DNA from 4 places in the Yersinia vastinensis genome. Region 2 is predicted to be linked to each of the others. Evidence: predicted binding sites of a transcription regulator. Region 2 holds the regulator's gene; each other region holds the start of a gene.

Region 1 (8,172 bases), 410 kb from region 2:
TTGTATTACCTAACGGCGTGGGTTGCTGATGATGGTAAACCGCAGTTTAGAACAGATATTTACAATTATGATATGACGGTGAGATCAGGTTCACAAATCTCCCAACAGGCTGAACTTTTGCTGCAATAAATGCAGTAAAACTCAATAACTAATGGTCTCAATATCGGGTTGTCTTGTGGGCGCTCAACAGTGAGCGTCCTCTTCCCTAAACTAAACGCACAGTGAATGCGTGCCGAATGCGGGTTGACTGGTTTTCCGTAGGCGGTTATGGTTCGGGACGGCACATTATATAGTGCTTACTTTTGACATTCTTGCCGGGTATTAACAGAGATCATGGATAAAATTGATAATTATCGCCGTAAATGGCTAACGTTAGGCGGGGCGGCGTTGGGTATATCGCTGCTTCCGGGGCAAGCATTCGCTACCCTCTCTACTCCTCGTCCACGTATCTTGACCCTGAATAACCTGAATACAGGTGAGTCCATAAAAGCCGAATTTTTTGACGGTCGAAGCTATAACAAAGATGAACTTTCCCGCTTAAACCATCTATTCCGCGACTATCGGGCCAATAAAGTTAAAACTATCGATCCTCGCTTGTTCGACCAACTCTACCGTTTGCAAGGTCTTCTCGGAACAACTAAACCGGTACAGCTTATTTCAGGCTATCGCTCACTTGATACGAATAATGAACTGCGCGAACGTAGCCGGGGAGTGGCTAAACACAGTTTCCATACTCAAGGGCGAGCGATGGATTTTCATATTGAAGGTATTCAATTGAGTAATATCCGCAAAGCGGCATTAAAAATGCGCGCAGGTGGTGTAGGATATTACCCTCGCAGTAATTTTGTGCATATTGATACTGGGCCGACACGAACCTGGTAAGACGCATTTTTCTGCCAATGCTTTGAGTTTATGGGTTATGGCATTGGGGTTGGAGCTTTATGAAATATCAAATTATTCCGGTGACGGCTTTTAGCCAAAATTGCACTCTCATCTGGTGTGAAGCAACAGGGCAGGCTGCACTTGTGGATCCTGGTGGTGAGGCGACTAAAATCATTGCTGAGGTTGAGCGTCAGGGTGTTAAGGTGAGTCAGATTCTACTGACTCACGGTCATCTGGATCATGTGGGCGCTGCTGCTGAATTAGCCGCACATTTCCAAGCCCCTATTTATGGTCCAGAGAAAGAAGACACTTTTTGGCTAGAAGGCCTACCTGCACAGAGCCGAATGTTTGGTTTAAGCGAATGTGAAGCTTTCACTCCGACTCGCTGGCTGGAAGAGGGTGATAAAATCACGGTGGGTAACATCGAATTATCAGTGTTGCATTGCCCTGGACATACGCCAGGACATATCGTTTTTGTTGATCAACAAGACCGGCTTGCATTGGTGGGAGATGTTATTTTTAATGGTGGTGTTGGGCGCAGTGATTTTCCACGTGGCGATCATCAACAACTGATTAACTCTATCCGGACCAAATTGTTACCTTTGGGAGATGACATGGCCTTTATTCCGGGGCATGGCCCGATGTCTACATTAGGTCACGAACGGCAAACCAATCCATTTATACGTGAAGAACCCGCAATTTGGTGATACGCAGAGTTAATTTTATACTCAACGTTATTGAATAGTAGAAGGGCACCGTCAGGTGCCTTTTTTGCGTTATATTTAATGTTAGCGATTACAGTATTTTGTGAACCAATGATCAGCTATTCGTTGGCGCTACGAACATAATGGCGATTACCATTAGGTCAATATGATGCCTATCCACAGCAAGGCGTAACACAACAACATAAAAGAAATAACTGATATTAACTCGGCATCGTTAGTTGTTGCCGCTTTGAGTTCGTCGTATTACGAGTGCTTTCAATGGAACCTACTATGCCATTTCGTCGTTTCAGACCTAATAAGTTACTGTCCCGGCTCGGCTTTTCTTGCATGGTTTTATTACTATTTCTACTGTTAGGCGCTGTCGTGATTTACGGGCAGACAAAAGCCAATATGCATCAGGATGCTGAGGCCAAGTTATTGCAGGGTAGAGCGCGCTTTGATCAGATATTTAATAACTTACAGCATGCCGCTATTCAGGTCGAAACTGGATTAGGGAAACCCTGCTTACAAGTTGTGCAGAATTTACGCGATCAAGTCGTAATGATTCCGGATGTTCGTTCTGTTTCTTTAGCGAAAGGCACTACGATTTATTGTTCATCTATATATGGCCCGCTCGCGACATCTTTTCATTTAGATGTGTTTATTGATGGGCAATTAGAATTAATGTCGGGTAATGATGTTACCCCTGATCGCGCTTTGATGGTTTACCGACAAGAGCGGGGTGATTACAGCATTTTGGTTGCAGTTGATGGTTATTACTTGCGAAGTATTTTGAATCTCTTAAGTAACGATATTGAGTTGCGACTGAAAGTCGGCAATAAATGGATGGATTCTGCTGGGGTGGTCCATTCAAGTAACCCGACAAATGGAGGCGAGCCTCTATATCTGGCTTCAGAAAAATATGCCTACTCATTAAGTACGACACTCTCACATCAACAATATTTAAATTATGCTTGGCAATATGCACGAGGCAGTTTAATTTTCTTTGTGCTAGTGAGCGTTGGTTCCGCGGTGCTTACTTTTTGGTTATCCGGTAGAGCTGCATCACCTACATTGGTATTAAGGCACGCATTAGAAAATAACGAATTTATTCCCTATATGCAGCCGATTGTTTCCGGCAAAGACCAATGCTGGGTGGGCTGTGAAGTATTAATGCGTTGGCAACACCCACGTCAGGGGCTTATTCAGCCGAATAAGTTTATTCCGATGGCTGAAGACAATGGACTCATTGTGCCGATGACTCGCTCAATTATGCAGCAAGTGAGTGCAAAATTTGCACCTTATGTGAATCAATTACCTGAAGGTTTCCACTTTGGCTTTAATATTAGTGCTAGTCATTGCCGCGATTTAAGTTTGGTAGATGATTGTCGAAACTTTATTCAGGCTTTTGGTGGCAATAAGATTAATATCACGCTGGAATTAACTGAGCGTAAATTGATTATTGCAGATGAAACCACTGACAGATTATTTGCAGAATTGCATGCTTTAGGGGTTTTTATTGCCATTGATGATTTTGGTACTGGGCATTCGAGTCTGACTTATTTGCAAAAATTTAAAGTCGATTTTATAAAAATTGACCAAAGTTTTGTTGGGATGATTGGTTCAGATGCTCTGTCGAGCCACATTGTGGGAAATGTTATCGATCTAGCTACTCGGCTGGGGTTGCAAACCATTGCCGAAGGAGTGGAAAACGATACCCAAATGCGTTACTTGCAAGCCCATAAGGTGGATTATCTACAAGGTTATATGTACGGACGACCAATGCCAATGGCAGAATTTGCCAAATATATGTTCCATTAAGATTTTTTGTACTGATATATAAAACAAAGGGTGCCTAAGGCACCCTTTTTACAATCAGTCACGGAGTTTTATTAGAGCACAGCAACGATAGCTTCACACAGTGGAGCCATATTGTCTGGTGTCATGCCGGCAACGTTAACACGGCCAGAGTTTACGGCGTAAACAGCAAACTCATTGCGCAGACGCAGAACTTGTTCTTTGGTTAGACCGCTGAACGAGAACATGCCGTTCTGGTTAATGATAAAGCTAAAATCTTGCTGAGCGCCTTTTTCCTGCAAGGTATTAACAAACAACTGACGCATGCGGTGAATACGCTGGCGCATATCAGTCAGTTCTTGTTCCCAAATTGCGCGTAGCGCAGGGGTGCTGAGTATAGTCGCAACCACAGAAGCACCATGGGCTGGTGGGTTGGAATAGTTAGCACGGATAACGGCTTTAACCTGACTAAAAGCAATATCTGCCACTTCGCTGTTCGCGGCAACGACGGTACATGCCCCAACACGCTCATTGTACAGGCCGAAGTTTTTAGAATAAGAACTGCACACGATCAGTTCTTGATGCTTGGCGGCAAAAATACGTAGGCCCTGAGCATCTTCTTCTAAACCTTTGGCAAAACCTTGATAGGCAAAGTCAAACAGTGGCAACCAACCTTTCGCCACAGACAGTTCAGCCAATTGGCTCCACTGGGCCTCTGTCGGGTCTATCCCTGTTGGGTTATGGCAGCAGCCATGGAACAACACTACGTCGCCTGCTTGCGCTTCTGACAGGCTATTTAATAAGCCATCGAAGTCCAGTGCATGGTTTGCTGCGTCATAATAGGCATATTCAACCACTTCTAATCCGGCTGCAGCGAAGATGTTTTTATGGTTTGGCCAGCTTGGATTGCTGACCCAGACACGTTTGGCGCTGGTTTGGTGGGCAATAAAGTCAGCAGCGATACGTAATCCGCCAGTCCCACCCGGGGTTTGAGCCGTACGCGCACGTTTATCAGTAATGATGGCGCTATTAGCACCGAATAACAGTTCCTGAGTGCAGCTAGCGAAAACGGGCAGGCCATCAATACCCAGATAGTTTTTAGTAACTTCATTTTCCAGCAAATACTGCTCAGCTTTTTTTACGCTGGTCAGCACCGGCGTCTTCCCGGTTTCGTCTTTGTAGACACCGATCCCCAGGTTGATTTTATTAGGGCGGTCATCCGCGCGGAAAATATCGGTCAGGCCCAGAATTGGGTCCGCAGGTGCAGCAGTGATTTTTTCAAACATGTCAGAGGCTTCCATGGCTTAGCGTTAAGCAAACAGAACCCTCAGGGTAGCGCCAGTTGCGGTCTTTGCCAACCGTTTGCGAGAAAAAGAAATGAATGTTGTGAGGCAGGAGGATTCAGGGTGAAAAATCGGCACAATAGGCCAATCTACAGCGGAATATCCCTATATTGGCGATGGGATAAAACAAAAAGACAGAGCCGAGGCTCTGTCTTTTTTAACTTACTTCAGCAGGTAAACTGCATGATTAAGTCTGACTTAGAACTGGTAAACCAAGCCAACACCAACAACGTCATCAGTGTTCAGACCGTTAGCAACGGTAAACTTGTCTTCGTCCAGCAAGTTGATTTTGTAATCAACATAGGTAGACATGTTTTTGTTGAAGTAGTAGTAAGTACCAACAGAAACATATTTCAACAGGTCATGGTTAGTATCTGTGTTGTTGTTCAGATCCTTACCTTTGGACTGAACGTAGCCCAGAGATGGACGCAGACCGAAGTCGAACTGGTACTGTGCAGTGATTTCAATATCACGAGTTTTGTTCGCGATAGCGTCGTTACCGAACGGAGTCAAGTTCTGAGTTTCTGCATACATTGCTGCCAAGTATACGTTGTTAGCGTCGTATTTAGCACCAACGTTCCATGCTTGAGCTTTATCACCTTCAGCAACATACAGATTACTCAGGTGAGCATTTTTCTGAGCAGTGGTACGGTTAGCTGTAGAGTAACCAGCACCGAAGCTTACGCCGTAACCGATGTCATAAGTAGAAGACAGACCGAAGCCATCGCCGTTCTGAGTAGTCAACAGACCATCACGGCCATTTTCGTTTTTGCCTTGGTATTGCAGGGCAAAGTTCAGGCCGTCAACCAGACCGAAGAAGTTGGTGTTACGGTAAGTCGCCAGACCAGTAGAACGACCAGTCATGTAGTTGTCAGAGTTGGAGATTGAATCACCACCGAACACTGGCAGCATGTCAGTCCATGCGTTGACATCATAGATAACGCCGTAGTTACGGCCGTAGTCGAATGAACCGAACTCAGCAAATTTCAGACCAGCGAAGCCCAGACGAGTTTTGTTGCCATCAGCGCCTTGAGATTCAGCGTTGTTAGCCTGAATGTTGTATTCCCACTGGCCGTAACCGGTCAGTTGGTCAGTAATTTGGGTTTCACCTTTGAAGCCGAAACGAACATAAGATTCGTCGCCGTCTTGTTTAGCGTTATCAGAGAACTGGTGACGCGCGTCAACTTTACCGTACAGGTCAAGTTTGTTGCCGTCTTTGTTGTAGATTTCTGCTGCATTAGCCGCGCCAGCCACTAACAATGCTGGGATTACTACTGCAAGAATATTGCGCTTCATCATTATTATTACCCTCATTGGTGTTATTCGGACACCTGCCACTGCCGCCAATAATTTTTTTGGAACTATTGTTGAGAGTTTGGTGTCGTCTGTGTCTGAACGCAGTGTTCCATTCACAGGCCCTATAATCCACACCGAAAATGCTACCAATTACCAGAATATGTTTCATTGGGATACTATGTGTTACAAAATGTAAATATCAGGGAACTTTGTGACTTGGATCGAACTTTGAAAAATGAAAAAAGCCAGCAGGGCTGGCTTTTTTTTATACAAAAAGACAATTATTTTCTAAATGACAAACTTAGAAACTGGCATTTCTTGGTGTGCGTGGGAATGGAATGACATCCCGAACGTTTTGAACTCCTGTTACATATGAGATCAAGCGCTCAAATCCAAGGCCAAAACCTGAATGTGGCACAGTGCCGTAGCGACGCAGATCACGATACCACCAATAATCTTCTTTATTGAGGCCCATTTCCGCCAGACGGGCATCCAACACATCTAAACGTTCTTCACGCTGTGAACCACCGATGATTTCACCAATACCTGGAGCAAGAACATCCATTGCTGCCACGGTTTTACCATCTTCATTCATACGCATATAGAAAGCTTTAATGTCTTTCGGGTAGTTTTTAACCACCACCGGTGCTTTAAAGTGTTTCTCAGCCAAATAGCGCTCATGTTCAGAGGACAAATCAATGCCCCAAGACACGTCGTTCTCAAATTTCTGGCCGGATGCCAGCAAGATTTCAATGGCGTCGGTATAGTCAACTTGAGCAAAGTCAGAGGTGACAAAGCGCTGCAAGCGATCGACAGCATCTTTATCGACGCGCTCGGCAAAGAATTTCATATCATCGGCACGTTCGTTTAGCACAGCCTGGAAAACGTACTTCAGCATTTTCTCGGCCAAACCGGCAACGTCATCTAATGAAGCGAAAGCAACTTCAGGTTCGACCATCCAGAATTCAGCCAAATGACGACTGGTGTTGGAGTTTTCCGCACGGAAAGTTGGGCCAAAAGTGTAAACTTTTGATAACGCGCTGGCGTAGGTTTCGCCGTTCAACTGGCCAGATACAGTCAGGAAGGCTTCTTTACCGAAGAAATCCTCGCTGAAATCAACTGCACCCGACTCTGTGCGTGGCAAGTTTTCCAGATCCAATGTAGATACACGGAACATTTCACCAGCCCCTTCAGTGTCTGAAGCGGTGATCAATGGGGTAGAAACCCAGAAATAACCATTCTCATCGAAGAAACGATGGATGGCTTGCGCCAAAGTATGGCGAACACGTGCAACGGCACCGATCAGGTTGGTACGTGGGCGCAAATGTGCAACTTCACGTAAATATTCGATGCTGTGACGTTTAGCGGCCATAGGGTAGGTATCGGGATCATCCACCCAACCGACCACTTTGATAGCCGTTGCCTGAATCTCAAAACTTTGGCCTTCACCCGGTGATGCAACCACGGTTCCGGTCACTTCAACGGAACAGCCGGTAGTCAGGTGCAGCACTTCATCCTGATAATTCGGCAAAGTATTATTCACGACGGCCTGTAACGGGTCAAAGCAGGAACCGTCATAAACGGCAACGAAGGAGATACCCGCTTTAGAATCTCTCCGGGTACGCACCCAACCGCGTACGGTGACTTCACTGTCAACCGCAGCACGGCCTTGCAGTACGTCGACTACAGGCACTACGCTCATAGATTTCTCTCTTTAATAGTTAGCCCTTTGCACTTGAAGCGACAGGGAGGGTTAGCAGCCTACCTGTTGCGCCAATGACTTTGGGTATAAAAATAGTGAATAACCCAACAAAATGGGGATATTGCTATGTTACTTGTGGCAGGGCAGGACACAAGTAGAAATCACCAGATCAGTGCAACATTTCTGTCGTTAGCTTAAATAAAGACGGCATAAATCGAAGTGAAGTTTAATCGAAGGGAAAGTTGCGGGTGGAAAGTGTCTGTATTTGGGATAGTCGGATAATATTAACCCGACTATCCCTCAACGTATTGGCAGTATATTAGCTGGCTTTTTTAACCAAGGGCAGGGCAAAGGCTTCACGCAATTCAGCTACAAAAGCGGGATCCTGACAAATAGTTTTACCTGGGCTGTCAGAAAGTTTAGCGACTGGCTTATCGTTGCACTCAAC
Region 2 (8,172 bases):
TCAGCTACAAATATGTGCATTTATAATAACATTTTTGATCCCATCACTTCATTATTATCTTCTGTATGGGATGTCTGAAATACGTGGCAGTTAACTCGTTGACGTATGGTTGATTTAAGGCCATTTGACGCGTGAAAAAACAACAATTGCGATGCCATTAACGTTTTCTCACAATATCGATTAAAAACCCATAGCTCTCTGCTTTTTTATATCCGGAGTTTCGGCAATACTGTGACTCTTCATATTCATCTCAGGGCCAAGGTTGGTAGCGTTATTATGCGTTTATTACTTACGCTGTTTGTGCTGCTGTTTACCCAGCTATTTCTAAATCTGGCGCATGCGTCGCCGCAGGCTCACGTCTCTGCTGAGCAAAAGAAGGGCCAAGTGAGTCAAGCCAGCCCTGATGATCGTAAAAAACGTAAAGCAGATAAAAGCATAAAGAAAGCCAAAGTTGCTAACAATAAAACTACCGCCAACAAAAATAGCGAGAATAAAACAGCAACCAATAATGATAAAAAGAAAATAGCGGCTTCCACTGGCAAAACTGCCAAGAAGAAAACACAAGAAGTCAGTAAACCGTCCGGTAATAAAGTCACTGCAAGCAAAAAAACAAACATTAAAACCGCAACCATAAAAAAAGTGGCGGTCAAAAAAACAGAAAAAGTCGCCTATGGCCGACATAGAAATAAAGCACAAGGTAAAGCAGGTACGGAATTAGCCGCAAATAATAAGATAAAACTCAGCCCCGCACATAAAAAGCGCTACCAACACGCCAAGCAGACCGCCATGAGTAAACTGATGAAACAAGTCGGTAAACCTTATCGCTGGGGTGGCTCCTCCCCTAATACGGGTTTTGATTGCAGTGGCCTAATTTATTACGCCTACAAAGATGTCATCAGAATAAAAATGCCTCGTACTGCCAATGAAATGTATCACTTGCGTGATGCTGCACCGGTTAAGCGCGCAGAATTAGAAAGTGGCGATTTGGTGTTCTTCAATATTGCTAATCGCGGTGTAGCGGATCATGTTGGTGTTTATTTAGGTAATGGCAAGTTCATTCAGTCCCCACGGACAGGTGAAGAAATCCGTATCAGCATGATGAATAACGACTACTGGCAAGATCATTATGTAGGGGCGCGGCGTGTAGTGACCCCCAAAACCATCCGCTAACTTTTTCGCTGACACCCGGTAAATCTATCGGGTGTCCACATCTTTGTGCCCTCATCAATCACATTACATAATGTGTTTAACTTTCGTGCAATCACCCATTCAAGAGTGTGGTTATTTCTGTCATTCCTGCCGAAAGTTGTTAAGATTAATACCCACAACAAAAGTATAACAATTACGTTTTTACCGCTCTTCGCCACATCATGGCTACTGCTAATGATCGGATTTGAGGAGCAAACACCCTGAGCAACCCCGAAAGGAGAGAGCTATGTCTTTTGAATTACCTGCATTACCTTATGCACAAAATGCGCTAGAACCGCATATTTCGGCTGAAACCCTGGAATACCATTACGGTAAGCACCACAACACCTATGTGGTTAACCTCAATAATCTGATTAAAGATACTGAATTTGCTGGTAAGACGTTGGAAGAGATCGTGAAAACTTCCAGTGGCGGTATCTTTAATAATGCGGCCCAAGTCTGGAACCACACCTTTTACTGGCATTGCCTATCCCCTAATGGTGGCGGTGAACCGACCGGCAAAGTGGCGGATGCCATTAATCAATCGTTTGGTTCTTTTGCTGAATTTAAGGCGCAGTTTACTGATGCGGCAGTGAAAAATTTTGGCGCAGGCTGGACATGGCTGGTAAAAAAAGCAGATGGTAAGCTGGCAATTGTCAGCACATCAAATGCTGCCACGCCACTGACAACTGCTGATAAACCATTGTTGACTGTTGATGTGTGGGAACACGCCTATTACATCGATTATCGCAACGCACGACCAAAATATCTGGAGAACTTCTGGGCACTGGTTAACTGGTCCTTCGTCGAGAAGAATTTAGCCTGATATTGTAAAAATAATTAAGGGCGGAATTATCCGCCCTACTTAGCACTTCACACCGGCAAGCGGTTTAATTAATTCATGACCGCCACGAAGCTAAAGACAATAATCATCGCCAGCGCGCCAACAGTCGTAATCAGCGACATTTTCAGATTGGTATCCATAAATACTCCTCAGCCGGTTAGTTTTAGTAGGGAAAAGGCACATAATTAGTGCGTTAAATTATTTTCCCACAGTTAGGAAAAAAAATCTTGTGCTCATTACGCACTTTATAACATTGATTAGCTCTTCCCCTTTTCCTCCAGATCAGACAAAATTCGCAGTTCATAACTGCATACCGACTAATAACGTCCAATAAATACTCTCAGACAATCAGCGGATTCAACTATCCAGCCTACTATCATGTTTCTGTCTGAGCGGTTTTCGAGTCATGCAGGCAAACGATTAACATAATACTTACCTGCTGTAACAGGTAAGCTTAGGAGTTATTTTTTTATGGCAACGATTAAAGATGTGGCCAAACATGCGGGTGTGTCCACCACCACCGTTTCGCACGTGATCAATAAAACTCGTTTCGTCGCCGAAAACACCAAGGCTGCCGTGTGGGCGGCAATTAAAGAATTGCATTATTCGCCCAGTGCTGTGGCTCGCAGTTTGAAAGTCAATCACACAAAGTCAATTGGTTTGCTGGCAACATCCAGTGAAGCGCCCTATTTTGCTGAAGTGATCGAAGCGGTTGAAAATAGCTGTTATAGCAAGGGCTATACCCTGATTTTATGTAACTCTCATAATAATCTGGATAAGCAAAAAGCGTATCTGGCCATGCTGGCGCAAAAACGTGTCGATGGCCTATTAGTAATGTGTTCTGAATATCCAGAACAACTATTAGGGATGCTGGAAGATTATCGCAATATCCCCATGGTGGTGATGGATTGGGGCACTGCGCGCGGTGATTTTACCGATTCAATCATTGATAATGCATTTGAAGGCGGCTATTTAGCAGGCCGTTATCTGATTGAGCGCGGTCATCGTGATATTGGAGCCATCCCCGGCCAACTGTCGCGAAATACCGGCGGGGGCCGCCATCAAGGTTTTCTGAAAGCTTTAGAGGAGGCCAACATCACGCTGCGTGATGAGTGGGTGGTCCAGGGCGATTTTGAACCCGAATCGGGCTATAAAGCCATGCATCAGATTCTAACGCAAAAACATCGCCCTACCGCCGTATTCTGTGGTGGAGATATTATGGCCATGGGCGCAATATGCGCAGCTGATGAACTGGGCTTGCGAGTGCCGCAAGATATTTCGGTGATCGGGTATGATAACGTGCGTAATGCCCGCTATTTCTCGCCAGCGCTCACAACGATTCACCAACCCAAAGAGCGATTAGGTGAAACTGCCTTTGCCATGTTGTTGGATCGTATTGTCAGCAAACGCGAAGATCCGCAGACCATTGAGGTGCATCCAAAATTGGTCGAACGCCGTTCTGTGGCTGACGGTCCATACCGCGACTACCGCCGTTAACCCTCTTTGGCCGGTAGCTTTCAATGCCACCGGCCACTACTGCTCAACTCCCTCGCCAAACTGCGCATTATCGTCTCTTAGCCACTCGTCATTTAGCGTGACACTGTCACCCAAATAATCTAGCAGCCAAGCCAAAGCGGGAGAATGGTTATTCTGCTCCCAAGTTAAACAGCATGGGCTATCGGGAAGTGGCTCCGCCAACGTTAATACCGTCAACTTTCCTTGCGCAATCAAAGGCGACACCATATGAGCAGGCACCATGCCAATGCACAATCCTTCACACAAACAATCAATTCCGGTCATCCAATCCGGTGCCACCAATCGCTGTTGATTATCCAACGTCCAGGTGTCCCGTTTTGGCAGGTTTCTCGCCGTGTCTTCTAAACACAACGAGGGGTAAGGCCGTAATTGATCGTCACTCAGTGACCCTGTCAAACGAGCAAGAGGATGGTCAATGCTGACCACACAGAGCCATGACAAGAATCCCATATCACGAAACACAAACCGCCCTCTCACCGGGATTGCACGTGTTGCACCAATAGCCATATCAGCCTGCCCATCCACCAGCGCATCCCAGACGCCATTAAACACTTCATAGCGTACCCGCAACTCAACATCAGGGAAATGACGATAAAAATCTAATACTAAGTGGCGGCTCCGCTGCGGTTTGACTATTTTATCCACCACAATATTGAGTTGGCCACGCCAGCCATTCGCCACTTGCTGGCACTGACGGCGTGTGTCATTCATTTTTTTGATAACATCTCGAGCTTCTTTAATAAAAACCAGCCCCGCAGGGGTCAACTCCACGTCTCTGTGGCGCCGTTCAAACAACGGAACTGCCAACCACTCTTCCAGTTGGCGTACGGTATAACTCACCGCAGACGGCACACGGTGCAATTCTTGGGCGGCTGCACTGAAGCTCCCCGTACGAGCTACGGCATCAACCACATCCAACGCATATTCCGACCACATTTTTTCTGCCTCTTTTCACTCAATCGTTTGCTATCAATTTTTTTGATAGCATGTCGCAAATATTACCGGTTCACAACAGAATATCGCGCCGTATAGAATGCCCCCGCAATAAATCCCTAATGATAAAATTTCTAAAAACAGCAAATTACCTGCAAAAAATATGATAAAGAGAAATAAAGAATGAAGACGTCATCAAGTTTCATGTTCTATCTGGCTGGTTTGAGCATGTTGGGCTATCTGGCTACAGATATGTATTTGCCTGCCTTTGGCGCTATGCAGCAAGAACTGCAAACCTCTGCCGGCTCCATTAGTGCCAGCCTAAGTATCTTTCTCGCCGGTTTCGCCATCGCTCAACTTATCTGGGGGCCAATTTCCGATAAACTGGGTCGTAAACCTGTGTTACTCGCCGGGTTGGGGCTTTTTGCTATTGGTTGTTTGGGGATTTTGTGGGTTGAAACCGCAACCCAGTTATTGGTGCTGCGTTTTATCCAAGCCGTCGGCATCTGTTCTGCCGCTGTTAGCTGGCAAGCATTAGTCATCGACCGCTATCGGGACGGTAAAGCCAACCGGGTTTTTGCCACTATTATGCCTTTAGTGGCGTTGTCTCCTGCTCTAGCCCCGTTGCTCGGTGCATGGCTCTTAAACCACTTTAGTTGGCGGTCAATTTTTGTCGTGTTATTGGCCGTGACACTTCTATTGCTAATCCCGACCGCCTTGCTGAAAGAGCGGAAAAAAACCACCTCTGATAAGGCAGCACAAAATAAAAGTGCCATTAGTTTCTGGCAGTTGCTGAAATCACCGGTCTTTAGCGGAAACGTGATGATTTTTGCGGCATGTAGCGCAGGTTTTTTTGCTTGGTTGACCGGGTCACCCTTTATTCTGGGAGATATGGGGTATAGCCCAAACGCGATAGGTTTGAGTTATGTTCCACAAACATTAGCTTTTCTGCTGGGTGGTTTTGGTTGCCGTAGTGCACTAACACGGATGAAAGGCAATACACTGTTGCCTTGGTTGCTAAGTGGTTACGCCGCTAGCATGATAGCACTCTATCTGATCGCCACATTAACGACTCCGACATTAACAACCTTACTTATTCCCTTCTGCTTAATGGCGCTAGTGAATGGTGCCTGCTACCCTATTATCGTAGCAAATGCTTTAACCCCTTTTCCGGCGAATACAGGAAAGGCAGCAGCGCTACAAAATACCCTTCAGCTCGGTTTGTGTTTTGTCGCCAGCATGATGGTTTCGGCTTATATCAGCCAACCCTTATTGGCCACAGTCACAGTGATGCTTTCAACCGTGCTTTTGGCGGCCCTAGGTTATGGCATTTATTGCTACGCTTTAGGTCAAGAGAGACACTTGGCAGTGAGTGCGAATGCAAAGATTAAAGGTGTTGCTACACCAACGTGGCAGCAGCCGAATGATAAGTAAGAAGAAAATATTCACACTGAGTCATTATTACTAATAAAAATAGTCACTAACGAACATGCAAGCCGGGAACGATTTATTATTGAGAAAGCGTCCCGGCGAGCCTATACTCGATTTAACCGATAACAGTACCATTAAAAAAAAGTATTATCTTAAGCACTTTCTGTGCGCGTGGATTGCGTCACATTTACTCTTATGGATGAGTTACCCTAACTTAGCGTGTTATTAGGGTTTCTTCTTAATCTTCCTCTTTTACCCAAAGTAATGGGAGCTGCAAGACCATTGCAACTTCAAATACCGTGGGTATGTCCGCCAAGGACATCAGACACCAAGGTCACGACAACCTCATTGGTATGTATCAGCGCATAAGACAATTTGCGCGGGTCATAAGTCAGAAGAAAGTGATGGAGAAGCTATGAGTTCATCCTGTATAGAAGACCAGAGTATTCAAGAAAATCCGTGGTTTCGCATTGTACAAGAAATGCTAAACCGGGCTGATATTGAAATCAATGGCTCACGCCCCTTCGACATTAGAGTTAATAACCCAGACTTTTTTAAACGGGTATTACAAGAAGGATCTTTGGCATTAGGTGAGAGTTATATGGACGGCTGGTGGGAATGTGACCGCCTGGATATTTTCTTCCAGCGAGTTCTCAGAGCGGGCCTAGAAAACCAACTTCCACACCATCTCAAAGATACTTTACGAATTGCCGCTGCACGCATTATCAATTTGCAATCAAAGAAAAGAGCCTGGATTGTCGGTAAAGAACATTACGATCTCGGTAATGACCTCTTTAGCCTTATGCTCGACCCTAATATGCAATACTCTTGCGGTTACTGGAAAAACGCCACAACACTTGAGCAAGCGCAAGAAAATAAATTGCAGATGATTTGCGAGAAGCTGCAATTGGCTCCGGGAATGAAATTGCTCGATATCGGCTGTGGCTGGGGTGGGCTTGCCGCCTATGCTGCCCGGCATTTCGGTGTATCGGTTTCCGGTGTCACTATCTCAGCAGAGCAGCAAAAATTGGCCCAAAAACGCTGTGAAGGGTTGGATGTCACTATTTTGCTGCAAGATTATCGTGACTTGAATGAACAATTCGATCGCATCGTTTCTGTTGGGATGTTCGAACATGTTGGACCGAAGAATTATCACACCTATTTCGAGGTGGTAAACCGTAATTTAAAACCTGATGGTTTATTCTTGTTGCACACCATCGGTGCTAATCGCACTGATTTGAGCATTGATCCGTGGATCAATAAATATATCTTCCCTAATGGCTGTCTACCGTCAGTAAGGCATATAGCCCAAGCCAGTGAACCTTATTTCATTATGGAGGATTGGCATAATTTTGGTGCAGATTATGACCGGACGTTAATGGCATGGTATGAGCGTTTTCAAGCAGCATGGCCAAGTTTGGCAGAGAATTACTCTCCACGATTTGAAAGGATGTTTAGCTATTATCTGAATGCTTGTGCTGGCGCATTCCGTGCTAGAGACATTCAATTATGGCAGGTGTTATTTAGCCCCAATGGGGTAGAAGGTGGTATTCGGGTTCCTCGTTGATGCTTTAAAGCATTAAGTAACCAAGGCAGCGGGCATCAGCCCCCTGCCTTATTTTATTCGGTGTTATCCCCGAATAGCTTTTTCAGCCGCCGCTGCTGCATGAGCAATATCACGCTGTGCCAGAACCCGTTCGACCGTATCCACTACTGCCTGTGTTTGTGGGTCTATCTCTATATTTACTCTGTGCCCTAAACGTTTTTTACCCAATGTGGTACGCGCCAACGTTTCCGGAATTAAATGGACACAAAAACGGTTACCGACAACCTCACCAATGGTCAGACTGATACCATCAATACCGATGAAACCTTTATGTAGCACATATTTCATTAAATCGTCGCTCGGCATGCGAAACCAAATCTGACGATTATTTTCTGAGGTGTAAATCTTGGCTATTTCCGCAGTGCACATAATATGGCCGGACATAAGGTGCCCACCAATTTCATCACTGAATTTAGCAGCCCGCTCCAAATTAACAACATCTCCCTCTTTAATATCGCCAAGATTAGTAATGCGCAGCGTCTCTTTCATTAAATCAAAACTGACCCGATTTCCATTAACTTCTGTCACGGTTAGACAGCAGCCATTGTGGGCGACAGAAGCACCTAAAGCTAACTCTGGCAATAGCTCGCTTGGCATTTCCACCACATGGGTACGGAAGTTGGATTTTTCCTCG
Region 3 (8,172 bases), 1.1 Mb from region 2:
CCATACGCGCTGCGCGTAAGGCCGGTAACCTGATTGCCAAAAATTATGAAACCCCGGACGCTGTCGAAGCGAGCCAAAAAGGCAGTAATGACTTTGTTACTAACGTTGATCGTGAAGCAGAGCGCCTAATCGTTGAGATTATCCGTAAATCTTACCCGAAACATACCATTATTGGTGAAGAGTGCGGTGAGTTAGAAGGCGAAGACAAAGATGTACAATGGGTTATTGATCCACTGGATGGCACTACTAACTTCATCAAACGTCTTCCTCATTTCGCTGTTTCTATTGCAGTACGCATCAAAGGCCGTACTGAAGTTGCCGTTGTTTATGACCCAATGCGTAACGAACTGTTTACGGCGACTCGCGGTCAAGGCGCTCAGTTAAATGGTTATCGTCTGCGTGGTACCAACGCGAAAGATTTAGACGGCACTATTCTGGCAACCGGCTTCCCATTCAAAGTTAAACAACACGCACCAGCTTACATTCGTGTCGTGGGCAAACTGTTTGAACAATGTGCAGATTTCCGCCGCACCGGTTCTGCGGCACTGGATCTAGCCTATGTGGCAGCAGGTCGCGTAGATGGTTTCTTCGAGATCGGTTTAAAACCTTGGGATTTTGCTGGGGGCGAGCTGTTAGTGCGTGAGTCTGGTGGTATCGTGACTGACTTCGTTGGTGGCCATAACCATTTCAGCTCAGGAAATATTGTTGCCGGTAACCCACGCGTTGTAAAAACCATCCTTAGCGAAATAAGAGATGAACTCAGTGATGCATTGAAACGTTAATTCCACGCGAATAATAGTTTCAAATCAAAAGCCAGTCAGGGTCAACCGACTGGCTTTTTTGTTGGGGAAATTTAGCGCCCAAAGGGCCGAATGCCACCGATGAAGTCCGGCTGACTCGAGAAATAAAGCAGTATCCCGGCAAACAGCAAGATAATGCCGCCAGTGAGAGCCAATGTGCCCCATGCTATTGCCCCCCAGGCCGCAGGTGCCCTATCACGGCTTAAGCGCACCGCCAGCCGCCGTGCATAGTGGACGAACAGGGCTAATAACGAAATAGTTAATGATGTTCCTATTGCCATGGCGATGGCTGACAAAATTCCCCACCAGTAAACACCAAGCACCTTGGAAAATAACAGCACCATAATTGCGCCAGAACAAGGCCGCATTCCCATTGCCAGAATAATCGCCAGACGGGTGCGCCAATCATCCCCCGCTTGTAGCTCTTGGGTGCTCGGCATATGGCGATGCCCACAGCCGCAGTTATCACTGTGAACATGATCTGCACTCAAAGGCTGTATTTGCTGGATATTCATTTTTTGCGGTTTTAATCTTTTTATCTGTAGATAAAGCCGCTTTATCGCTCGCAAGCACAACAAAATCCCCAGCGCGATAACCAGCAGAAAGCTGCCTTTTTCCAACCAGAAGCTGCTTTGGTGTAAATAGCGAGAGGAAAGTCGCAATATACCCAATAGCACCGTCACCAGCAGAATCGCCACCCCGCCTTGCAGTACTGATGCAGCAAAAGTGAGCTTTAAACTGCTTTTTAACTGGGCAGGATGAGTCGCTAAATAGGTCACGATCACCACTTTTCCATGCCCTGGCCCCATCGCATGCAGCACACCATAAATCAGGCTAAACACCATTAACGCTAACCCTGTCTGATGCGGATTAACTTTAACTTGTTGTAGTAACTGTGCCATCTGCTGATGCATGCTTTTTTGCCAAACTACAGTCTTGAACAGCAACTCCGGCCAATAGAGCCATGCAACATAACCGCCGCCGGCCAAGAACACCAAAAATAGCAACAATGGCCATAAATTAACTAACCAGTGCCGAGGCCGTGAAACCGCAGAGATCCCTACTGACATTGCACTGTGACCCGCTGTGCAAATTGTTTCCCAAGTTCCATATCTTCTCCTGGTGAATCACTCTTATCCAATGACAGCGCATAAGCCTGTAATGAAGCATTCGGATTTGGTGTAAATAGGGTTAATTTACAGTTTTTCTCCATTTCGGCCGATAACCTGACCGCTTTATCTTCGGCATATGTCATATCCACAAAGTAGGTAGGATCGTATGTCGAGATAATAAAAGGCTTTCCGACTAAGGGTTGCGGTTCCGCCAATGGCAAAACAAACGTCAATACAGCCTGATGGCCCTTACGGGACAGATGATATTCTGTCGGCAAATTTTTATATTTCACCGGATGACCATCCCGGTAAATATCGGTGAAATAATGTTGTCCAAGCACGTTGGCCATAACTTCGGCCGCCAGTTTTTTCCAGATTTCAGAATCACTTTTGGCATTTTCTGCGTCATACAGCAGATCTGCAGACGTCATTTCATCCATCGTCCATACCATTTTTATTCCCACCAGCGTCTCTTTTTCACTGATGAAAGTCGCATCCATATCGATAAAGCTATGCGGATGAGCCTCTACTAACTGGCTATAAATCAAAGCACCGCCAGCGAACAGCATGGCTATCAGCCGTTTAATGACAGATGACGTGTTATAACATAACATACGTGAATCAATCCTTGGAAATTCCGCGATAACTGTGATGTAAGTTGTAAGTCGATGTAAAAGCCTCTGACTTCAGTAAACCGAATAGAATCTCTTTTGCTATGCTTAATAATGATGAATAACAACAGAATCCATCACAGAAGGTTATATGCGCTTGGACACGTCTACTGTGCCCCAGTTACTTGATCAACCACTATCCGGTCAACAACGCCGTTGTCATATGTTACTGATGCTATTTATGCCTGCATGCACAGTAAAACTGGACACGATCAGCCAATTTAATGGCGTCGAACTGCCAACTACCCGGCAAGATATAGCCGAGGTTGCCAATGAAATCCAGCGTTTCTACCATTTGCAGCTCAATAGCGATAACCACTGTTTGATTCAGGGTAGCCGGCTCGACAAAAGGCTCTGCTTTATCCATTGGCTGCGCCGTGGGCTACGCTATTGTCCTCAGTTTGTTGAGCACTATTTTGCCCCCAGTTTATATGATGCTTTATCATGGAGTAACCCTCTGATATCTGAGGATTTGCCCCATATTATCAGCCAATGTGAACCTTTTCTTAATCGCCAACTCAATGAGAAAGATCGTCAGTTTTTGCAACTGTATTTGGCCTATTGCGCTTGGGAAAACCGCCAGCAAGTTCTCCCTGAACTGACGCCCCCTCAGCGCCAGTGGCTAACCCGCAAGCCAGCATTAACTGCAGCAGACAATTTATTTCATTCATTTAATCCGTTGTTAGGTAACCCCCTCGATACCATTGAGCGGGATGTACTCATTCTGATGCTAACAATGATTAAGGCACACAGTTATCACAGTACTCAATCAGCGGAAGATTCGCGATTGATCAAGGCTATCGACCAGTTAGTCACGCGTTTTCAACAGCTTTCCGGTATGACTTTAGGCCGTAATGATATGTTGATGAACCAGCTTTTTGCTCATCTGGCTCCCGCAATTGAACGCTGTTATTTCAATATCGGCATTGATAATTCATTACTGGAAGAAGTCATCCGTAAATACCCTCGGCTACTGCGCACCACCCAACAAGCTTTGGCAGATTTTGAGCAGGAATACCAGATTCAATTCTCGGTTGATGAAGTTGGCCTGATTGCAATCAGTTTTGGTGCCTGGTTAATGCAGGAGAATGCATTACAGGAAAAGCAGATTTTATTGCTGACGCGGAATAACCCGGCATTGGAAGAGCAAGTCGAGCAACAGATTCGTGAGTTGACACTCTTGCCGTTGCACATTAAATACTTGCCCTATGAGACGTATTTGCAATCCGGCGCCCCTGCAGGGACTGCCGTGGTACTAACTCCATACGCCGTGCAGCAACCTGAATCAACCCCTCCGCTGATTCAGGTATTATTACCGCTGACAACACAACAACATGAACAATTACGCCATTTATTGGCGTTACCCTAGCTGGCGAGATCCTCGGGTGTCGCAACGACTCGCGGTCGGATAAACAGCGCGGGGATAACAATCAATGCCATGACCCAGAATACTCCGCCCTGATAATGCTCAAACAGGAAACCTGAAATAACCGTCATCACCGCAATCCCTCCCCCCATCGCCAGAGCAGAGTAAACCGACTGCAAGCGGATAACATCCGGCCCTCGTCGGGCAGCAATAAAGCGCATTGCGGCCAAATGGCAAACGGTGAACGAACCACAATGCAGGATTTGAATCAAAATAAGCCATGGCAACTCAGTTGTTGAGGCCATCAGGCTCCAACGAATAATGCCACTGATGGCGGAAAGCAGTAACAGGCTGCGGGCAGTCCAGCGGCGGAAAAGAACATTACTGAAGGCAAAGACCAAAATCTCGGCCACAACGCCTAACGACCATAAATAACCGATGGTGGCGGCGGAGTAGCCCGCGTCTTTCCAGTAAATAGAGCTAAAACTGTAATAACCCGCATGTGCGCCCTGCAATAAAGTGACGCAGAGTAAAAAACGCCAGACTTGCGGCTCAGACAGCAATTCTTTCCAGCGAGTCGCTGCAACATCACGGTGCTTAATTTCCCCCTGTGGCATCACGCTTGGCTTCAGCAATGCTCCCAACAACATAGCGGACACACCGAAAAGTAAGCTGTAAAGAATGGCCGGATGGCCCCAAACAGAGACCAGTTTCCCCGTCAGCGCAGAGCCAATCACGAAAGCAAGTGACCCCCACAACCGGACTTTACCGTAATCCATGGTTATCTGTTTTTGCCAAGTGGCTGCCAGCGCATCAGTCAATGGCACTAATGGGCCAAAAAACAGGTTAAAGCCAGCAATAATCACCATCAACCAGGCCCAGCCATTGCCAAACCAAAAACCAACAGCAAAAGCCAATGTCAGCAAGGCCAAGATACGGATGGCCGTCACCAAATAGGAGGGGTCTTTAACACTCGGAGCAATAATTAGGCTGCCGAGAAAACGGGAAATTAATCCGGCGCCCAGCAAAATACCAATAGTTTCAGGTGGTATCCCTTCCCCTTGCAACCAGATGCCCCAAAAAGGCAGGAAAATGCCATAAGAAAAGAAATAGGTGAAATAGCTGAGCGACAGCCAGCGTGTTGATTGCAATACCATGAATCCCTCCGAGGTCAGCCAGTTACTGTGACAGAGGCCTCGCCTGCTAGCAACGTTGTAATCATGTAAACATCGAGTTTGGTACGAAGTTCACATTTAAAGCGGGTAAATAGCACAATACTGACAAGTTATGCAGCCATCTTTGCATGATAAACCAACACCATTCATCCGTCAGGTAGGCATAAAAAAACCCGCATCTGCGGGCTTTTTTAGGAACAAATCATTCTAACAATATTAAGCGTAGACCGGGAAGCGAGCGCAAATAGCCAGAACTTTCTGTTTGATACGCTCGATAGTTGCTTCGTCGTTGATGTTATCCAGCACATCACACATCCAGCCAGCCAGCTCGCGAGATTCTTCTTCTTTGAAACCACGGCGGGTGATGGCCGGGCTACCAATACGTACGCCAGAAGTCACAAACGGACTTTTCGGGTCGTTAGGTACGCTGTTTTTATTCACGGTAATGTTGGCGCGACCTAAGGCTGCATCGGCATCTTTACCCGTGATATTTTTATCAACCAAATCAAGCAAGAACAGATGGTTATCCGTCCCGCCGGAAACGACTTTGTAGCCGCGTTCCAAGAATACCGCCACCATGGCTTTTGCGTTCTTCGCCACTTGCTGCTGATAAACTTTGAACTCAGGTTCCATTGCTTCTTTCAATGCGACTGCTTTACCAGCAATAACATGCATCAATGGGCCACCTTGGTTCGCAGGGAACACAGAGGAGTTCAGTTTCTTATACAGCTCTTCGTCACCGCCTTTCGCCAAAATCAAGCCGCCACGTGGGCCAGCCAATGTTTTATGCGTGGTCGTCGTCACGATGTGTGCATGTGGAACTGGGTTAGGGTAAACACCAGCAGCCACCAGACCGGCTACGTGAGCCATGTCCACAAAGAACCATGCGCCGATGCTATCAGCAATTTCGCGCATTTTTGCCCAATCAACGATACCGGAATAAGCAGAGAAGCCGCCGATGATCATTTTTGGTTTATGAATTTCGGCCTGACGCGCCATGTCTTCATAGTCAATCTTGCCAGACTCATCGATGCCGTAAGGCACGATATTGTACAGTTTACCGGAGAAGTTAACCGGAGAGCCGTGGGTCAAGTGACCGCCGTGCGCCAAGTTCATACCCAGAACGGTATCACCGGGTTGCAGCAAAGCAGAGTAAACGGCTACGTTCGCCTGAGAACCGGAGTGTGGCTGAACGTTCGCATAATCAGCGCCAAACAACTCTTTAGCACGGTCAATTGCCAGCTGCTCAACGATGTCGACATACTCACAGCCACCGTAATAACGCTTGCCCGGATAGCCTTCAGCATATTTGTTTGTTAACTGAGAACCTTGCGCCTGCATAACACGCGGGCTGGTATAGTTCTCAGAGGCAATCAGTTCGATGTGCTCTTCCTGGCGCACCACTTCTTGCTCCATTGCACGCCATAGATCTGCATCATAATCGGCAATGTTCATTTCACGCTTTAACATCCGGCTCTCCTGACTTAGCTAACATTTGGGTTCTGCCACACAGTGTAAACTGTTTCCCCCCCGTTAAGATAGGTCTTGACAGAGGTTTTTACGCAAACGATTGGCTCTAGGCTGCGTAAGGCTTTGACCTGTTCAGAGTTCATCCAAAGCAACGGAAATATCCTCATATTCATTATGTGATTTTTTCATATTCTGTGAATTGATACGACGATGTAATCCCCTATAAGCGCAATGTGCATTTACAAGTTAGGCTGCGCTCTATAAGATGCATTCAAAATACATGTATTGATTTGTATCTTATAACCCCCAGTCATTAACGTTGTCGTTGCCGATGATGAAGGGGAGAAAATAGTTAAGGAGCGCCACATGCTGGACCAACAAACCATCGCGACTGTTCAATCTACCATCCCACTGCTTGCCGCCACTGGGCCGAAACTGACAGCACATTTCTATGATCGTATGTTCGAGCACAACCCTGAACTGAAGCATATTTTCAATATGAGCAACCAGTTCAATGGCGATCAGCGCGAAGCCCTGTTTAATGCCATTTGCGCCTATGCGGCAAATCTTGAGAATCTGGCCGCCTTACTCCCCGCCGTTGAACGAATCGCCCAAAAACATACCAGCCTGAATATTCAACCGGAGCATTACTCTATCGTTGGTCACCATTTAATAAGCACGCTGGATGAAATGTTCTCCCCAGGCCAAGAAGTTTTAGATGCTTGGGCTAAAGCCTATGGTGTACTGGCGGATGTTTTTATTACACGGGAAAGCCAGATTTACGAGCAGGGCGAAACCAGTACCGGGGGTTGGCGCACCTTACGTCGTTTCCGCATCATCCAAAAAGAGATGCAAAGTGAGATTATTTGCAGTTTTGTATTAGCGCCCGAAGACGGTGGACGAGTTCTGGATTTCAAACCCGGCCAATATTTGGGTATCTATATTGAAGATGAGCAACTTGAATATCAGGAAATCCGCCAATATTCTCTGACTGCCGCGCCAAACGGGAAAACATACCGCATTGCAGTGAAACGTGAGGAACAGGGAACGGTTTCTAACTATCTGCACCAAAAGTTGGATGAAGGTGACACCGTCCGTGTTGCTCCTCCGCGTGGCGACTTCTTCTTAGATATTTCATCAGCTACGCCGGTGGCCTTGATTTCCGCAGGTGTGGGCCAGACACCAATGTTAGCGATGCTAAATACACTGCATAATCAACAGCATTCTGCGCCAGTACATTGGTTGCATGCGGCTGAAAATGGGCGAGTTCATGCATTTGCCGATGAAGTTTCCACTATTGCAGAAAACATGCCGAACCTTAGCCGCCATGTGTGGTATCGCGAACCTGAAGCGCAAGATATTCAGGGTGAAAGCTATCACAGCAAAGGGTTGATGGATCTGAGCTCACATCAGTGGTTGGCAGCAGATCCCAACAGACATTATTACCTTTGTGGTCCATTGGGCTTTATGCAATTTGCTGCTCGCCAGTTATTGGCACAAGGTGTGGCTGCTGAGCGAATTCATTACGAGTGCTTTGGCCCACATAAAGTTATTTAAGTATTGAATTTATTTACTTTG
Region 4 (8,172 bases), 2.3 Mb from region 2:
TCTCCATTGACTGCTTAAAGCCTTCACCACGTTCACGAGCCGCAGACGCACCCGCAATCCCTTCCAACTGAATCACTTTGGCATCGGTGCCTGCTTTCTTAGCGATGAAATCACCCGCCATTTTGCCGCCGAAGCGGTTATCAGATGCTACGTGACTGACTACAGTCCCAGCATTAGCCAGACGGTCAAGGGTGATCACTGGAATATTGGCCTGATTCGCCATTTTAACCGCGTTACCCACAGCATCAGAGTCTGTTGGGTTAATCAACAGCAACTTAGTGCCACGAACAGTTAAATCCTGCACGTTAGCCAACTCTTTCGCCGGGTTGTTTTGGGAGTCCAATATCACCAGATTGTAGCCAAGTTTATCCGCTTCTTTTTGTGCCCCGTCTTTCATTGAAACAAAGAACGGGTTATTCAGCGTGGAAACTACCAGCGCGATCGTGTCTTTTGCCAGCGCGTTAGCACTTACGGTAGCGCTCAGTGCAACAACAGAGATCAATGTAGCCAGTTTTTTCATTTTCATGGTCGCAATTTCCTGTAGGGAGTTAGCTAACTCAATTTAGTAGGCGTTATTGTCGCTGACAGTCTGGGTGCGGCCAGCGCGTAAGAACCGAAACGTACACAAAGTACGTGAGGATTCTAAGCACTGCCCAACGCCAAAATGGTCAGTAAAATAACCTACTGCTTTTTATTGTCTACCAACACCGCCAGCAGGATAACCACTGCTTTAACGATCATTTGGTAGTAGGAGGAGACACCCAATAAATTTAAACCGTTATTTAAAAAGCCGAGGATTAATGCGCCGATTAGGGTGCCAACAATCCGCCCTTTCCCCCCAGCAAGGCTAGTACCACCCAGAACGACTGCTGCGATTGCATCCAGTTCATAGCCAGTACCGGCGGTAGGTTGTGCTGACGACAAACGGGCAACTTCGATAATCCCTGCCAATGCCGCTAACAACCCACATAATGAATAAACAATAATTTTGACTTTATCGACACTGATACCCGAGAGGCGAGTCGCTGATTCATTTCCCCCCAGAGCATAGATATAACGCCCCAGCCGCGTGTGATGCAGCATGTACCACGCAGTAATAAAGACAATCGCCATCAACCAAATCGGAGTGGGTATCCCCAATGGGCGGCCAATACCAAACCAGCCAAAGGTATCTGCTACATCAGTAAAACCGGTATTTATCGGGCTGCCATTGGTATAAACCATGGTTACGCCACGCAATAACAGCATCATGACCAATGTAGCAATAAATGCCTGCACTTTGCCTTTAGCAACAATCACCCCTGTGATGCCGCCAACAAACGCCCCCAATGCCAATGCGGCTCCAACAGCTACCAGAGCATTAACCTCCAGCCCAACAATCGAGGCCGCAACTGCACCAGTCAATGCCAGTAATGACCCCACCGACAGATCAATCCCTGACGTGAGGATAACCAGCGTCATGCCGACAGCCATGATGGCGTTAACCGACGTCTGCTGGAGAATGTTGAACATGTTATTAAGGGTAAAGAAGTTCGGGCTAAGTGACGAAACCACAGCAATCAGCACCAGCAGCGCAATCAGTGATTTTTGTTCTAACAACCATTCTTTACTGAACCAGCGTTTTGTCTGGATAGTCTGGGAACTCATATCTGATCACTCCTGCTCTGCACACTATGACTTACCGAGCCATTATTTATAAATGAATCACGTTTGCCGACGGCGGCGGCCATCAATACTTCCTGAGTCGCTTGTTCGATTGAGAATTCGCCACTGAGTTGACCCTCATGCATCACAATAATGCGGTCACTCATACCTAGCACTTCTGGCATTTCAGAGGAGACTAAGATGATGCTCAGCCCTTCTTGTTTAAATTGGTTAATTAGCTGGTAAATCTCTTTTTTCGCCCCGACGTCTACCCCGCGGGTGGGCTCATCCAAGATCAATACTTTTGGCCGAGTCATCAAACCGCGCGCGATAGCTACTTTTTGCTGATTACCACCGGACAACAGACCAATAGGCTGTTCCATGGAAGGCGTTTTAATATTAAATAAGCGAATGAAGTCCGCCACCGCTTGTTGCTCATCCGCATGTTTGAGTGAACCACCGCTGCGGCTGAAATAACGCAACGCCGTCAAAGACATATTCTCTTTAACCGACATGCCGAGTATTAAACCATCACGTTTGCGGTCTTCGGAAATATAGACAATACCGTTTGCCAAGCCATCTTGTGGGGAATGGGTGACAACTTCACGCCCATCAAGGATGACAAAACCAGATTTACGCGGCAGTGCACCATAGATGATTTTCATCAGTTCAGTACGGCCTGCGCCCATCAAGCCAGCAACCCCCAAGATCTCGCCACTGTAGAGGGTGAAATTGACGTTTTTCACACCGGGGCCGCATAGCTGTTTGACCTGCAAGCGCTTTTCGCCACGCGGTAAATTCAAGCGCGGGTATTGTTCTTCTAGCTTGCGCCCCACCATCATCTCAATCAGGGAGTTTTCCGTCAGGCTGCTTACCGGTTTCTCGGCAATAAACTGCCCATCACGAAATACCGTGACATCGTCGCAAATCTCAAAGATTTCTTTTAGTCGGTGGGAGATATAAACAATACCGCGGCCTTCCGCTTTCAACTCGTTAATTACGTTAAATAGTGAGGCGGTTTCGGTATCGGTCAGCGCATCCGTTGGCTCATCCATAATGATAACTTTGGATTCGAAACTCAGCACTTTGGCGATTTCCACCATTTGCTGATCACCGATGGAAAGCTCACCCACCAGCCGATGGCTGCTGTAACTGATATTGAGGCGCGCTAGCAGTAAATCGGCTTCGGCATACATCTTTTTCCAATCAATGCCGCCAAAACGATTAACAAACTCACGCCCTAAAAAGATGTTTTCTGCGATGGTTAACTGTGGGATCAGGTTAAGTTCCTGATGAATAATGCCAATCCCCGCTTCCTGCGAGTCTTTCGGGCCATTAAACACCACTTCTTTACCCAAGAAATGCTGACTGCCGGCATCCTTACTGTAGATGCCAGTCAGTACTTTCATCATGGTCGATTTTCCGGCCCCATTTTCGCCTACCAGTGCCATCACTCGGCCAGGATAGACACTAAGCGCGGCACCGGAGAGTGCTTTGACGCCGGGAAAGGCTTTATCAATCCCTTTCAGTTGCAGCAAAGGTTGCATAAATGCCTCAGAAAGTTACGCCGGAGCTGAGAATGATGTTAGCAAAGGGGGAACATTCCCCGCTACGAATCACGGCTCGGCTTTGTTTGGTCTGCTCTTTAAAAGCCTCATGGCTGATATAGTGCAAAACAATTTGGTTTCCCTGGTGTTGCTCAAGTTGTGTTAGTTGGGCGAGTAACGCTTCATGGAGTTGGGGATTATTTTTAACTATCTCCTGTGCAAGGTAGGCACTCTCAACCTGCATTTCTTGCGTTACCACCTCAAGAACCTGGAGGAAACCAGGGACGCCTCGTGTCAGTGCCAAATCGATACGTGTGGTGGTTGCCGGTATCGGCAGCCCCGCATCACCTATCACAATCTGATCGGTATGACCCAGACGAGAGATAACAGCGGAAATATCAGAATTCAGTAATGCGCCTTTTTTCATTTTTTACTCCAACAGCGAAACGTTTCGCTGATACTGAGTTTAGGAAAATGACAGCAGAAGGCAAACCCAATTTGGTGAAATTGTGATCGTCATCGAAACGTTTCGCTGAACCGATACAAAGCGGATGACAAATAATCAGAATATTGAATATTTTCTGATAGAGAGATAATCAACGTAAAAAAGGCCGTTAATCATAACGGCCTTCATCGCTAAATCTCGACTTGCGTCCCGAGTTCTATGACCCGGTTGGGGGGGATCTCAAACTGATCGGCTGCGCGTAGCGCATTGCGGCTAAGAGCAACAAATAACTTGCCTCGCAAGAACAGATACCATGGACGCTTGGTCAGAATAAGTGACTCGTGAGACATAAAGAATGAGGTTTCCATCATCTGGCACGGCAAACCTTCCAAACCACAGCGATGGAAAATCTCTTCCACGTTTGGTGTTTCCCGCCAACCATAACTGGCGACAACACGCCAGAATGTTGGTGAAAGCTGCTCGATAGTTACCCGGTTCACATTATGAACATAAGGCGCATCTTCAGTTCGCAATGTCAGCAACACCACCCGCTCATGCAACACTTTGTTGTGTTTAAGGTTATGCAGTAACGCAAACGGAATGACATTCATCGCTCGCGACATATAGACCGCCGTCCCTGTTACGCGCACTGGTGGCGATTTTTCCAATGAGGCAATCATCGCTTCCAGTGAATTCCCGTGTTCATGCATACGACGCAGCAGACTGAAACGCTCGCTTTTCCAAGTGGTCATGATGATAAACATCACGAGACCCAGTGATAACGGTAACCAGCCACCAGAGAATAATTTCAGGGCGTTAGCGGAGAACATAGGCACATCGATAATCAGCAAAACCACCAGCAGACAGCCAACAAAAGCACGATTCCAATGCCAGTTTTTCAACGCCACAGTACAGAACAGAATACTGGTTATCACCATGGTGCCGGTCACTGCAATCCCGTAAGCCGCGGCTAAATTACTGGAACGCTCAAAGCCGACAATCACCAACACGACGGCCAAATACAGTGTCCAGTTAATTACCGGTATATATATCTGACCTGATTCCATTTCTGACGTATGAATAATCCGCATCGGCGGTAAATAACCTAAACGAACCGCCTGCCGAGTCAGTGAGAATACACCGGAGATAACAGCCTGCGAGGCAATAACGGTCGCCAGCGTTGCCAGTATTAATAATGGGATCAGTGCCCAGTCTGGGGCTAATAGGAAGAAGGGGTTTTTGATGGCTTCTGGGTTTTTCAGTAATAACGCGCCCTGACCAAAATAATTCAGCACTAATGACGGTAAAACCACCGTAAACCATGCCAACCGAATAGGAAATTTACCAAAGTGCCCCATATCGGCATATAGCGCCTCCACCCCTGTAATAGCCAGAACCACAGCGCCAAGGGCAAAGAATGAAACAGATTTGTATTCGGTAAAGAAGCTTATTGCCCACTTAGGATTCAATGCAGCCAAAACATCTGGGTTTGCGATAATGCTACGCAGACCAAGGAGTGCCAAAGTCAGGAACCACACCAACATAACAGGTGCAAATAACTTACCAACACTACCCGTGCCGTGTTTTTGAATAACAAACAGCAGAGTCAATACCGCAATAGAGCAGGGGACAATGTAGGGATCAAGCGCGGGCGCGGCAATTTCCAACCCTTCAATGGCCGACATAACCGATATTGCGGGCGTGATAACCACTTCACCATAAAAAAAGCTGCCGCCAATTAAGCCGAGTATCACCAAAATTGAAGTGGCTCTGGAAGACGTATTACGCCCAGCCAAAGACATCAACGTTAAAATCCCACCTTCACCGGCGTTATCTGCGCGCATGACATAGGTCAGATATTTAACTGAGACAATCAGAATTAACATCCAGAAAATCAGCGATAAAAACCCAAACACCACATCTGGGCGAACATCAAAACCATAATGACCAGAAAAGCACTCTCTCAAGGTATAGAGCGGGCTAGTACCAATGTCACCGTAAACCACCCCTATTGCAGCCAGAGTTACCGCCGATAAAGACTGTTTATGTTCTGTGCTCATAATTGATTTCTTTTTGCTAGAACATCCATTAACTGATGCGTGTATTTAAGAACCACTTTAGCGGCTCCTGTATTCTTTGCGTGCCCACCAAAAGGCGCACAGTATGCACGATTTCAATGGATTGCCTACTCTTAAATCAATCAGCTAAAGAGGCTAATATGTATAAAAATATGACTAATCAACAAACTATCCTATTACGATGATCGCGTAATACCACAAAGAAAAAGAGGATTTATTTCCCGTTATCAGGTAAAAATCAATCAACTAACAGAGCATATAGAGCAATTATGGCGCAATCATCACAATTAGCTGAAAGAATCTCCCGTTTGAGCAGTGCGCTTGAAAGTGGTTTGTATGAAAGACAGGAAGCTATCCGTTTGTGTTTGCTGGCCGCCCTCAGTGGTGAGAGTGTATTCCTACTTGGCCCTCCGGGAATTGCTAAAAGCCTGATTGCCCGTCGTCTGAAATTTGCTTTCCGTAATGCTCGCGCATTTGAATATCTGATGACCCGCTTTTCTACACCTGAAGAGGTGTTTGGTCCGCTCTCTATTCAAGCATTGAAAGAAGAAGGGCGCTATCAGCGTATGACCGGAGGTTACCTGCCCGAAGCTGAAATCGTCTTTCTTGATGAGATCTGGAAAGCAGGCCCCGCTATCCTGAATACATTACTTACCGCCATTAATGAGCGGCGTTTTCGTAATGGTGATCGGGAGGACAGTATTCCAATGCGCTTGCTAGTGACCGCTTCGAACGAGCTACCCGATGCCGACAGCAGCCTCGAAGCACTTTACGACCGAATGCTGATTCGCCTTTGGTTAGATCGCGTGCAAGAAAAACAAAATTTCCGCTCATTATTGCTCAGTCGGCAAGATGAAAATCATAACCCTGTAGCGGAAAATCTCAGTATTAGCGATGAAGAGTTTTACCAGTGGCAACCCTTGATTGATAAAATCACACTACCGGATCACTGTTTTGAGCTTATCTTTCAGTTACGTCAACGGCTCAGTGCACAAGAACAAGCGCCGTATGTCTCTGATCGGCGTTGGAAAAAAGCACTACGCTTATTGCAAGCCAGTGCCTTTTTCAGCGGCCGGAGCGAAATTGCTCCTATCGATTTAATTTTGCTAAAAGATTGCCTATGGCATGACCTGAGTACACTAAAGCTGCTACAGCACCAATTGGAGCAACTCTTAACTGAGCAGGGATACCAGCAGCAAAGCCTGTCAATGAAGCTGCAACATATTCATAGTCAATGGTTGCAGCACCAACAACAGCAAAGTGACCATCAAGCACTGACCGTCACCAAACAAAGCGGCATGTTCAGCCGTAAACCGCAATATGCCCTGCCAGAGCACTTAACCGACAGCACGCTGACCCTATTACTGCAAAAACCGCTTAGTTTGCATGATATTCAAGTTAATCATCTGCAAATTGAGAAAGAGGCCTTGGCGCAATGGCTGAATAAAGGTGGGGTATTACGTGCAAAATTAAATGGTGTGGGTTATGCCCAATCCATTGATGCAGAAATTGATGAACAAATGCATATCATTGTGCTGGATGTGAGTCGCCAGTCATCAATACTCTCACAACCCGGAGCAGCCACTACCAGTGTGCCACCTGAATTGCTGGTGGAACTGACTGAATTGGAAAATAGCCAGGCTGAACAACGGCGATTATTCAGTCAACATCAGCCTTGCTTATTCACACCGTCCTCTTGGTTGGCAAAAATAGAAGCCAGCTTGTTGCAAGTGGCGGAACAATTGAAACAGCAACAACAAACACTGCGCGGTCACTGATCAATGCTCAGTCTGGCAACATTGGATTTGCTGCTATCGATAAGTGAAAGTGAGCTTATTGAAGAAATGGTCGTGGGATTACTGGCATCCCCTCAATTGGCGCTGTTCTTTGAAAAATTCCCGCGTATTAAACGGGCCTTAATGAAGGATATCCCCGGCTGGAAGCAAAATTTACAACAGCGCATCCATGAAGCTAAGGTTCCTGCGGGGCTGGCTGATGAGTTTTACCTATATCAACAAAGCCTACTCGAACATAGCCCACAATTTTATGCGCACCTCCCTGAGATAGTCGCACAACTACAGCAATGGCATTCCCCTTTTGCTGCACAAGCAACAACATTATTACAAACCGCAGATTTAGAAAGGAATCCACAAACCGGCGACAGCCTGCAAACCCTCTTTTTGCAACGCTGGCGAGTCAGCTTGACGTTACAAACCATCACTATTCATCACCAACTACTCGAACAAGAGCGAGAGCAACTTTTAGCAGAGTTACAGCAAAGATTGGCACTCAGTGGTGCATTGGAACCAATTTTGGCGACCAATGAGGGTGCCGCTGGGCGGCTTTGGGATATGAGTCAAGGGCATCTACAGCGCGGTGATTATCAATTATTACTGCAATATGGCGATTTTCTACAGCAACAGCCGGAATTGCAGCAACTCGCTGAACAACTCGGTCG

The links. Region 2 encodes PurR, which represses purine synthesis genes. Its sites were predicted from a motif close to CANGCAAACGTTTGCNTG; they were not measured.
Region 1: ACIOG0_RS08525 (amino acid aminotransferase) is a predicted target of PurR. The motif match lies at 4,735-4,752, and genes of this name have one in related genera.
Region 3: glyA (serine hydroxymethyltransferase) is a predicted target of PurR. The motif match lies at 6,684-6,701, and genes of this name have one in related genera.
Region 4: rbsD (D-ribose pyranase) is a predicted target of PurR. The motif match lies at 3,631-3,648, and genes of this name have one in related genera.

The regions. Positions count from the first base shown of each region.
Region 1 is NZ_CP173260.1:1,840,829-1,849,000, forward strand. It holds gene ldtD (L,D-transpeptidase) at 1-129, shown strand, start outside; gene ACIOG0_RS08510 (YcbK family protein) at 334-882, shown strand; gene ACIOG0_RS08515 (MBL fold metallo-hydrolase) at 942-1,589, shown strand; gene ACIOG0_RS08520 (cyclic diguanylate phosphodiesterase) at 1,878-3,407, shown strand; gene ACIOG0_RS08525 (amino acid aminotransferase) at 3,479-4,669, opposite strand; gene ompF (porin OmpF) at 4,925-6,022, opposite strand; gene asnS (asparagine--tRNA ligase) at 6,324-7,724, opposite strand; gene pncB (nicotinate phosphoribosyltransferase) at 8,044-8,172, opposite strand, start outside.
Region 2 is NZ_CP173260.1:2,253,044-2,261,215, reverse strand. It holds gene ACIOG0_RS10615 (C40 family peptidase) at 277-1,170, shown strand; gene sodB (superoxide dismutase [Fe]) at 1,436-2,014, shown strand; gene ACIOG0_RS10605 (YnhF family membrane protein) at 2,083-2,172, opposite strand; gene purR (HTH-type transcriptional repressor PurR) at 2,504-3,529, shown strand; gene punR (DNA-binding transcriptional activator PunR) at 3,566-4,504, opposite strand; gene punC (purine nucleoside transporter PunC) at 4,685-5,935, shown strand; gene cfa (cyclopropane fatty acyl phospholipid synthase) at 6,348-7,499, shown strand; gene ACIOG0_RS10580 (riboflavin synthase) at 7,563-8,172, opposite strand, start outside.
Region 3 is NZ_CP173260.1:1,180,942-1,189,113, reverse strand. It holds gene suhB (inositol-1-monophosphatase) at 1-782, shown strand, start outside; gene ACIOG0_RS05460 (nickel/cobalt transporter) at 854-1,870, opposite strand; gene ACIOG0_RS05455 (DUF1007 family protein) at 1,861-2,526, opposite strand; gene csiE (stationary phase inducible protein CsiE) at 2,675-3,952, shown strand; gene ACIOG0_RS05445 (3-phenylpropionate MFS transporter) at 3,949-5,106, opposite strand; gene glyA (serine hydroxymethyltransferase) at 5,341-6,594, opposite strand; gene hmpA (NO-inducible flavohemoprotein) at 6,961-8,151, shown strand.
Region 4 is NZ_CP173260.1:4,695,859-4,704,030, forward strand. It holds gene rbsB (ribose ABC transporter substrate-binding protein RbsB) at 1-526, opposite strand, end outside; gene rbsC (ribose ABC transporter permease) at 682-1,647, opposite strand; gene rbsA (ribose ABC transporter ATP-binding protein RbsA) at 1,644-3,191, opposite strand; gene rbsD (D-ribose pyranase) at 3,199-3,618, opposite strand; gene kup (low affinity potassium transporter Kup) at 3,828-5,696, opposite strand; gene ravA (ATPase RavA) at 5,984-7,492, shown strand; gene viaA (ATPase RavA stimulator ViaA) at 7,496-8,172, shown strand, end outside.